2 regions of the Shewanella sp. BF02_Schw genome follow, and region 2 is predicted to be linked to the other one. Evidence: predicted binding sites of a transcription regulator. Region 2 holds the regulator's gene; the other holds the start of a gene.
What was found. Region 2 encodes MetJ, which represses methionine synthesis genes. Its sites were predicted from a motif close to TAGACGTCTAGACGTCTA; they were not measured.
Positions count from the first base shown of each region.

Region 1: the regulator MetJ is predicted to act here: its motif matches at 2,305-2,322, upstream of msrA (peptide-methionine (S)-S-oxide reductase MsrA).

Region 1 is NZ_JABKAW020000001.1:1,697,242-1,702,786, forward strand. Features, by position in the region: gene HNW13_RS07510 (thiamine pyrophosphate-dependent dehydrogenase E1 component subunit alpha) at 1-938, opposite strand, end outside; gene astE (succinylglutamate desuccinylase) at 1,095-2,123, opposite strand; gene msrA (peptide-methionine (S)-S-oxide reductase MsrA) at 2,345-2,824, shown strand; gene trxB (thioredoxin-disulfide reductase) at 3,030-3,983, shown strand; gene HNW13_RS07530 (GNAT family N-acetyltransferase) at 4,047-4,607, opposite strand; gene HNW13_RS07535 (efflux RND transporter periplasmic adaptor subunit) at 4,787-5,545, shown strand, end outside.
Region 2 is NZ_JABKAW020000004.1:384,155-389,699, reverse strand. Features, by position in the region: gene metB (cystathionine gamma-synthase) at 11-1,180, opposite strand; gene metJ (met regulon transcriptional regulator MetJ) at 1,389-1,703, shown strand; gene HNW13_RS17020 (sulfite exporter TauE/SafE family protein) at 1,779-2,519, shown strand; gene HNW13_RS17015 (cytochrome c) at 2,884-3,213, shown strand; gene HNW13_RS17010 (DUF3373 domain-containing protein) at 3,362-5,074, shown strand; gene HNW13_RS17005 (tetrathionate reductase family octaheme c-type cytochrome) at 5,137-5,545, shown strand, end outside.

The DNA.
Region 1 (5,545 bases), on a different contig from region 2:
AACTTAAAACGTTTTACTGGATCGTGTTGCTGCCATTTGGCTTCTTCTTCTTTTGAACGATAACCAGATGGATCGTCTGATGAAGAATGCGCGCCCAAACGATACGTCATCGCTTCAATCAATACTGGAGCATTATGTTCAAGTGCGTGGGCACGAGCTTGTTGCGTGGCAGCTAACACCGCTAGCATGTCGTTACCGTCTACACGAATGGTATGCATACCGTACCCAACTCCACGACTCGCAATACCGTTACCGGCAAATTGCTCTTCTGTAGGGGTTGAAATAGCATAACCATTGTTACGACAGAAAAAGATGGTCGGAGACTTAAGCACTGCAGCCATGTTCAAACCAGCATGGAAGTCACCTTCTGATGCTGCGCCTTCACCAAAATAACAAATGGCGACGTTACGCTTGCCTTGTAATTTCATGCCATAAGCAACACCTGTGGCTTGTGGAATTTGAGTTGCCAAAGGTGATGAAATAGTTTGGTAGTTGAGTTCACGGCTGCCGTAATGAATCGGCATTTGGCGACCTTTACCTAGATCTTTCTCGTTACTGAACATTTGATTCATAAATTGTTCAGTCGTAAAGCCGCGATAACGCAATGAGGCGTGCTCACGATATTGAGCCAAAATGACGTCGTCTTTATCAAGCGCGGCTGTGCTGCCAATAATTGAGGCTTCTTCACCGGTACAGGTCATGTAAAAACTAATCCGTCCTTGACGCTGGGCACCCAACATACGCTCGTCTAATACGCGTGTAAAAACACAGGTATCAAAGATTTTTTCGGCCAGAGCCTTGTCGATTACTGGTAGAACCGCACTTTCATAAGTGGTGCCATCAGCTTGCAAAATACGCAAAATGGGGATGTGCAATGACGCTTTGTCTAAGAAGCTGACACGGTGCACTGTTTCATTGGTCAGTGGTGCGTTGCTCATATTATGCTCTTGTTATTGTTGAGCCATGTTCAACATAAACATGGCTCTATTTATACTATGCGAGTAGACATTACGTTAACGTAAACTACCTATCAATACTTACTCTCACTGTAAACGCATTTTACTCGCGATTGACATGTATATATTGCTTTACGACTAGATAATAGTTTCGTTCAACGCGGGTACTAAACATAACACTGTGCGTTGCCCAATGGGCACATTTGCATTGGGAAATACAATGGCTTCTTGTGGGTATTCAACAGTGATTGAATTACCGCCTTCTGTCGCTAACACCTCGCCCTGACTAAAGGCACTGAAGTTTTCTGCATCACCAGCAAAGCTAAATTCAAAATCATCAAAGTGCTTGTTAATAGAGCGCGATACTTTATACAAGTTGACCTTGCTAGGGTCGAACTCAACAGGTGCTAACTCAGTTTCAGTAATCAACATTTCAAGCATAGTTTGAGTTTGTGCAAAACGACTCATGTCGTTTTGGCCAAATGGCATCACTTTACCTAATTCCACTGTAAAAGCATCTGCTTGGAATTGCTCTGACGAATAGTAACTAAACGTTGTTGTTGGTTCGTGGTGAAACAACATAGTATCAACGCCACATGCCGCCAAAAACATAATTTGTTCACCGCTAAAAGCACGGCCAGGACGGTATGGGTATATGGCAAACTTTTCATGCTTAGAAGCACGAATAGCAGTATGTAAGTCGTAATGAATACGTTGATTGTCATTATTGGCATTGAAAAAGTCTGCCACGTATTGCTCTAACGCTTTTGCACGATGACGCTCTGGATGGCTTAAGCCCTCGCCTTTAGAATGCGCGCCACTAAATAGACGATTCATGTTTTCATCAATAAAACGGGTTTTATTGATAATCGCGGCCGGATTACCAATTAAAAACATCACACGCTGCTTGGCAATAATGCGTTGGCTGAGCAAATCTTTAATGAGTTGATTACAGATTTCAATCGGCGCAGTTTCATTACCGTGCACAGCACAAGACAGCACGATATCTTTGGTTGCATTAGCCGGAGTAAATACAATCACTCCCGTATCCCATACATCTACACGGGTATGATCTGCCAACATAAAATCAGATGCTTCAGGTAATTGATTTGGATTGGCTAAGGTATAGGCTAAAAAATCATGGTTTATCATCAGGTCAGATAACACTATCAACTCCTTGTCTCATTATTATATGGCGTAGTTAACTTTGACGTAAAACGATGTTAACTATTACTGCCTATTGTCGCGGATTCTATCATAGCCAAACGCTATTTTATTGGTGGCATATGTTAGATTTATTTATTAATAAAAGTTTGCTTGCAAAACTACACAATATTCAACACAATTGTAGCCATCTAGACTTCTATAATTTGTTTTAAGGGTATGTCATGGCGTTAGCAACATTTGGTGCAGGCTGTTTTTGGGGTGTTGAATATTTTTTCCGTGAAATTAACGGCGTCAGTAACGCAACGTGTGGCTACATGGGTGGCAAAGACAGTGCGACCACATATAAAGAAGTGAAAACGGGTTCAACTGGTCACGCAGAAGTGGTTCAAGTTGAGTTTGATCCAGAAATCGTCAGTTACGACGACTTGTTGGACACTTTTTGGAAAAATCACAACCCAACCATGCTGAATATGCAGGGCGGTGACATTGGTACTCAATATCGCAGCACGATTTTTTTTCACGATAAAGAGCAAAAAGCCCAAGCTGAAAGCTCAAAGCTGGCATTAGCACGAAGCGGTAAATGGGGACAGCGTCATATTGTGACTGAAATTGTACCGATACAAACATTCCACATTGCCGAGGAATACCACCAGAATTATTTAGAAAAAAATAATTTACCAACCTGTCACTTGGTTTACTAAACCTAACAAAAAATCAATCGTTCGTTGAACGACAAGTAACCGTTTCAAGCGAGTTAATGTGTATCATTACCTCACCTGAAACGGAATATTTACACAATAGATTAGCTCAATCGATTTCCTGCACTCAACTTCACTTTACCCGCAGTAGTAAATTCCATACAATCCCATGCAAATTGCTTAAGGCATGTTATCGGAGAACAAAATCATGAGTGAAGCTCGTCACGTTAACCTACTAATTTTAGGTTCTGGCCCTGCTGGCTATACCGCTGCTGTTTATGCTGCGCGTGCAAATTTAAATCCTGTGATGATCACAGGCATGCAGCAAGGTGGTCAATTAACCACTACGACTGAAGTAGAAAACTGGCCAGGCGATGCTGAAGACTTAACTGGTCCAGCATTAATGGAACGCATGCAAAAGCACGCTGAGAAGTTTGATACTGAAATTATTTTTGATCACATCAACGAAGTGACCCTAACTGAGCGACCTTTCCGCTTAAAAGGTGACAACGGCGAGTTTACGTGTGATGCACTCATTATTGCTACTGGCGCATCGGCTAAATATTTAGGCCTCCCGTCTGAAGAAGCATTCATGGGCCGTGGTGTTTCTGCCTGCGCAACATGTGATGGTTTCTTCTATCGTAACCAAAAAGTTGCGGTGGTTGGTGGTGGTAACACTGCAGTTGAAGAAGCACTTTACTTAAGTAATATAGCTTCTGAAGTTCACTTAATTCACCGTCGTGACAGCTTCCGTTCAGAAAAAATTCTGATCAATCGTTTAATGGATAAAGTTGCGAACGGTAATATCATTTTACACCTAGACCAAACACTTGAAGAAGTCACTGGTAACGAGATGGGTGTGACTGGGCTTAAGAAGAAAAGCACTAAAGATGGTTCAGTGACCGATTTAGAAGTCGCTGGTGTGTTTATTGCGATTGGTCACAGCCCTAATACTGGTATTTTTGCTGGTCAATTAGAAATGAATCACGGTTACTTACAAGTAAACAGTGGTTTACAAGGCAATGCGACTCAAACCAGTATTGAAGGTGTTTATGCTTGTGGCGACGTGATGGATCAACATTACCGTCAAGCCATCACTTCTGCCGGTACGGGTTGTATGGCTGCACTTGATGCTGAGCGTTATTTAGACGCTAAAAAGTAATCGACAGTATGTAATACAACAAAAGAGCAGCTCAGGCTGCTTTTTTTATTGCCTTAAAAAACATTACACCGCTTTTTGATAAAACACTGCTTCAGTATCGCCTAAAGGATCGCGGTGAATACTTTTATGTTGAAACGTCATACCGAGTTTTTTCATAATCGCAATTGAGGCAATATTTTCCTCTACTGCTATCGCACTCACATGAGTCACGTCATCAGGCTCACTGACAGCATCCATGACCGCTTTGGCAGCTTCTGTAGCATACCCTTTACCCCAACAAATATGCTTAAACCGCCAACCTAACTCTAAGTTATGCGGTTGTGCTTGGGTAAAAAAGTGCATCGGTCTGACTAATACCCAGCCTAAATACTCGCCGCTTAACCCGTGTTGGTCATTGGCGTCACAATCGAGCGCATGGACTTTCCATAATCCCCAACCTTTTGGCGGATTTAAATATTGAGCCAATCTAGGTAACATGATCGTATCTATCTGATGCTGAGTGGTTTTATTGCCGCCATTAAGAAAGTGCATGACTCGTTCATCTTGGTCTAGTTCAAATAATAGTGCGCTGTCATTAAGAGTCATTAATGACAGTTGTAATCTAGAGGTGTTTTCAATCTGCACAATATCTGTTCCCTAAAGGTTTTATGTCATGAGATCACATGCAAGTAGTTGACACACAAGTTTACACAATGAAACAACAAACACTAAACATATCGATTAACATATACAGTAGAAAAAAGACTATTGGCGGTATGAAATGAACTTACTGCAAAAATATCGGATTATAAAAAGGAAGCATTGTGGCTACTAAAAAACAAATAATATTACCCATCATAGTATTAGGTATTGGAATAGCCGGTTTAGTTGGCATTGCTGCACTAAAAAAACCGCCTGAAGAAAAGCCTGCAGTTGATACCACCCCTTTAGTGTCGGTTGAAGCACTTGAATATAAACCGATGACTTTTTCTGTCAGTTCATACGGTGTTGTCGCGGCAAAATACGACACCGAACTCGTCGCACAAGTCAGTGGTGAAATTATTTATTTAGCCGATAAATTCGTCAAAGGTGGCTTTGTTAAAAAAGGTGATGTTTTAGCTAAAATTGATCCCAGTGACTATGAAGCTGGATTATTAGATGCTCAAGCAAACATCGCCTCGTCTAAAGCCAACATGGTACAAGAACGAGCCAATGCTGAAGTTGCCTTACGTGAATGGGCCGAAATAACCAGCAGTAAGCCAACTGATCTTAGTTTGCGCAAGCCGCAATTAGCACAAGAATTAGCCAAACTAAAAAGTGCTGAAGCGGGTTTATTACGTGCACAACGCGATTTAGAGCGTACGGTTATCCGCGCGCCGTATGATGCACTCATATCCAGCCGTGAAATCGGTTTAGGCGCATACGTCACCACTGGCAGCAAAATTGGTCATGTTTACAATACTGATACAGCAGAAATTCGCTTACCGCTAGCCGATAAAGAAATGCAATATTTGGATAAAAAAGGCACTCATGCTGAAGTACGATTAGCGGGCAACTTTGCCGGAAGCAAACAAGAGTGGATA
Region 2 (5,545 bases):
TAAACTCGAATTAAGCTGATTTTATCGCGGCAACAGCTGCTAGGCCTGCTTGAATATCGGCCAAGAGGTCATCTGCATCTTCAATACCGACAGATAGTCTCAATAAAGTCTCTTTAATACCAGCCTCTTGCCTTGCTTGTGGGTCCATTGCTCTATGGGTCATAGTGGCCGGAACGGCGACTAAACTTTCCACTCCGCCTAAACTTTCGGCAACACTAAACAACGACAGCGCCTTTAAAAATGCCACCACTTCCGCTTCGCCGCCGATTAACTCAAAACTTAACATAGCGCCAAAGCCTTGTTGTTGTTTTGCCGCAATTTCGTGACCTGGATGGTCTTTTAAACCCGGATAATACACCTTGGCCACCACATCACTGGCGCTGAGTAACTCAACAATCTTTTGTGCATTACGTTGATGCTCACGAATTCGTACCGCTAAAGTACGTAAGCCTCGGAGGGTTAAATAACTGTCAAATGCTGACCCCGTAAGCCCAAGAGTATTTGACCACCAATGTAACAACTCACCCACTTGAGGATCTTTAGCCACTACAGCCCCACCGACCACATCGCTATGACCATTGATGTATTTGGTGGTTGAGTGAATCACAATGTCTGCACCTAATAATAATGGCTGCTGTAATATTGGTGATAAAAAGGTGTTATCGACTGTCACTAGCGCGCCAACGTCATGGCAAGCGATACTAATGGCATTAATGTCTACCACCCGCAATAAAGGATTCGATGGCGTTTCTAACCACACCATTTTCGGTTTTTGAGCTATCGCTTTGCTCAGCGCTTGCGCATCAGTTTGATCAACAACCAATAACTTAAATTGGCCTTTTTTGGCCAAGTTAGTAAATAAGCGGTAACTGCCACCATAACAATCGTGCGGCACAACCAATAAATCCTCTGGGCCAAGTAAGCTAGTCACCAATGTAATCGCCGCCATGCCGGTACATGTCACCACGCCGGTAGCACCTTGCTCGAGTTTGGCGAGTGCGTCACCTAAAATACATCGAGTAGGATTACCCGAACGACTGTAATCAAACTCGCGCGGATTATTGTGGCCATCGAATGAATAATTGGTCGATAAATAAATCGGTGGCACGATAGCACCATGTTGTGTGTCTGTTTCAATACCTTGGCGAACGGCCAATGTGGCGTTTTGATGCTTAGTCATGGTAACTCCTAAAATTTCACAAACACACAAAGAGATGTCTAGACGTCCAAATTTACCTAAGAGATCCCCATCCGTCAACTTAAATAGACGTTTAGACGTCTAAACATCAAGAAATCTATTTGCAATCGGGATTAAATAGTAGCAATAATTTGACTAGAGATTGTAACGGTTTAAAATCTGCAGCGTATTTATCGTTAAGGGTAAGTTAATGACTGAGTGGAATGGCGAATATATCAGCCCATATGCCGAGCACGGCAAAAAAAATGAACAAGTAAAAAAAATTACGGTTTCTATCCCTTTAAAAGTATTAAAAGTACTGACGGATGAGCGGACGCGTCGCCAGATAAATAATCTGCGCCATGCAACTAACAGTGAACTGCTATGCGAAGCATTTTTGCATGCGTACACAGGTCAACCATTACCTTATGACGGTGATCTATCAAAAGATCAGCCTGATAGCATTCCAAGTGAAGCGAAAAAGTTAATGGATGATATGGGTATCGAGTGGGAAGAGCTCGAATAATTCACTGATTAGTCAATACCTCACAGACTTTGAAACGACCCTAATAAGAAGTCGTCATGTTTTTAAAGAGAACTTATGATGTCATTTATCGATCCAACGACCTTGATACTGGCATCGATTATCGTGTTTTTTGGCGCGCTAACCCAAAGCTTAATTGGCTTTGGGTTAGCCGTTGTTGCTAGCCCGCTGCTGTATATTGTTAATCCTCAATTAGTTCCTGTTCCTATTATTGTTATGGGCTTTGCCATTTCTGCAATGACCTTATTTAGAGAACGCGGTCATCTACAATTTAATGGTTTGCAATATGCCTTACTCGGGCGGATCCCTGGGGGGTTTTTAGGCGCTGGATTATTGCTGTTTGCCCCACAAGCCATACTAGGCTTAGTGATTGCAGGCATTGTGTTTATTGCTGTTATTCTTAGCATCTTTCGCTTTACCGCCCCTATTAATCGCCTCAGTTTATTTATCGCTGGGGTATTTTCAGGCATATTTGGCAATATCGCTGCTATCGGTGGTCCACCAATGGCCATTTTGCTTGCAGGCCAAGACCCAGGTCAGTTTAGAGCGGCATTATCTGCCTTTTTCGTGTTTAGCTCATTAATTGCCTTAGCTATTCTAACCATCGTCGGCTTAGTTGAAGTGAAGCATTTATGGCTATCACTGCTATTATTGCCTTCAGTCGTTGCTGGTTATCTTGTCTCAGGTAGATTAATTGGCCGCGTTGATAAAGATAAAACCCGCATAGTCACCTTAGTGTTATGTAGTATTAGTGCCACTGTGTTAGTGATTATGTCGACCAACACGTTAATGAGCTAATCAGCTAATCAGCTATTCTGTACCTGTAAACAAAACCAGCCATCAATGGGCTTGTTCGCTAATAATGATTAAAATCTTCCCCTTCTATTTATCAAGCAGTCTATTTCTCACCTAAAAACGCCATCAATAAGTATCAAAAAAACCACTTTTATCTCCTCTAGCAAAATCCTCATCTTGGCGCAATAGATCCACATCACACTAGTTCATTAGATTTCTTTCAATTAACTTTTTTTCAATTAGATTTTTCTCATGGATATGATCTACTTCAAATTAACACTACTCACTTTTAGGTAACATTGTTTACAGCAAAGAAATAATTAAATGCTGTTAATGCACAACCCTAATAAGCCCGACAGAGGACAAAATGATGAACACTTACATTAAAGTTGGTATCGCAGTTGCTATGGCATTATCACTTGGCACCCAAGTGATGGCCGCAGATGGTGGTAATCCTAAAAAAGGTAAGCACCTGTACAAAAAAGAATGTAAAGCCTGCCACAGCGCTAACAGTGAAGGTCCTGAATTAACCCCAATGACCAAAACCATGAGCCAATGGGATCGTTTCTTTACTCGTGATAAGCACAAAGCTAAACCTGCCGTTTTTGAAGCCTTATCAGAAAAAGACATAAAAGATATTCAACAGTTTTTATATGACCACGCCGCCGATTCAGACCAACCAGCTACTTGCGGCTAAATCATCAATGCTGAGTATCTTTTCGTTCTAAACGAAACATCAGCCAATAAACCAAACGAAAAAACTGTGAGGCTTAGCCTCAGGGATCCTGACACAAAAAATTTGCCAAATTGACCTTGTTATTTGGCAAATAAAGGGGAGAAAGACCATGAGAACTCTCATCTCAATATTAGTGGCTAACGCGCTCTTTATGAGCGGCGCAAGCCTAGCAGCAGATACCGATGCACAAAAGATTGCCGATCTTAAACAACAACTCGCTACGATTAATGAAGATCTTGATTACTTAAATTCACGAGTTGACAAAACCGAGCGTCACACAGCCTTAGACAGAATAGCCATTACGGGTGATTTTAGAACCAAAGCACATTCATTACATTATCAAAACGTCACTTGGAACCCAGCCATGAACGTTAACTTTTCTGACTTTGGCGCTAAAGCCATGTCAGGAGTATTTGGCGATCCAAATAGCGCTACCTCACCGTTAGGCCAAATGATGATGGCAAACCCTGATTTAGCCAGCGCGTTTCAAAGCGGTATGCTTCAAGGCGTTATGCCAATGCTGTTGGGCCAAAAAACCCAACAGGACATTGATAACGATATATTTTACACCACGCGCTTACGCCTAAATATTGATGCTAAAGTGTGGGATAACGTCAGCTTTGCAGGACGTTTAACCATGTTTAAGAGCTGGGGAGACTCTGCTGGGGTTAAAGTATTCGACTCATGGAACTCATTCACCATGGATGGCACCAGTAGCGGTAGCACCAGTGGTGATGAGTTAAAAGTAGAGCGCGCCTATTTTAATTGGAAAGACATTAACGGCAGTGGCACTTACCTTTCAATTGGACGTCGTCCTTCAACGTACGGTCCACCAAATCATTATCGTGAAAATGAACTCAGAGGCGGCACGCCATCAGGTCACTTAGTCAATTTCAACTTCGATGGTCTTACCTTAGGTTACAACTTGGGTGATATCACCGGTATTGAAGGCCAAACAGTGCGTTTTTGCTATGGCCAAGGCTTTGAATCACAGTACGGCAATGGCGAATTGTTTGGTGACATCATCACTAAAGATACCCACCTCGGCGGGTTTAATATCGACGTGATTAATGACGGTAACCATTTCTTACAGTTCACTTTATTCGGTGCTAAAGATGTCAATGATGGCTTTACGGGCACCATGGCATTCCCTACTCAACTGGCGGGTATCTTTGCCCCAACCATGTATCAAGACATGCAAAAATTCGACAACTTTAACTTCGTCACCCGCGTACAACCAAGCGGTGTCATTGGTGATATGTACTTAGGTGGCCTAGGTTATGCCTATGAAACCGATGACGACCTGAAAATGTTTGCCTCATTAGGATGGACTCGTGCTGAACCTAACGGCAATGCTGGTTTGTTCGGTGGCATGTTAAGCGATGCAGTATTTGAAGCAGAGTTGAACAGCACTGGTACTGAAATCATTATGGTGCCAAAAGAAACCGTTGATAGCGACACCAAAGATGGTTACGGCATTTATGTGGGCATGCAAATTCCTGCACCATACGGCAAATTCGGTTTGGAATATAACTACGGTTCTAAATACTGGAGTCCCTTCACCCAAGCACAAGACGACCCAATCGGCAGTAAGTTAGCCACTCGTGGCCACGTTGCCGAAGCTTATTATATCTTTGATATTAATCCAAAAATGTTTATCAAGTTAGCCGGTTTGTATTACGACTATGAATATACCGGAAGTGGCTCACCAGTAGGTGCACCGATGAAGGTTGACGATGTGATTGCCGGTAGCGCGTACTCAATGTTGCCCGTTGTTGACACCGCCTATGACGTCAATGCCTCACTGACCGTTAACTTCTAACGCTAACTTAACCTTCTAACTTGGCCCCCCTGAGCACAAGCTCAGGGGTAAGGACAAATATCATGAAACTATTATCAGCACTGGCTGTATTACTGTTATTAAGCAGTAGCGCACAGGCTGCCTTTAACCACAAAGAGGCGCTGAAAGGGCCTTTTGCTAATGGCCCTGAAGTGACGACACAATGCTTAACCTGCCATAAAGAACATGCTGAAGAGTTTATGAAATCTTCACATTGGACTTGGGAGTTAGAGCAAAAACTACCTGACCGCACAGTGATGCGTGGTAAAAAAAACAGTATTAACAACTTTTGTGTATCGATATCGGGTAACGAACCGCGTTGTACCAGTTGTCATGCAGGTTATGGTTGGAAAGATTCTACATTCGACTTTAAAGACATGACCAAAGTCGATTGCTTAGTTTGTCACGACACCACGGGAACTTACATTAAAGATCCTGCGGGCGCAGGCGAGG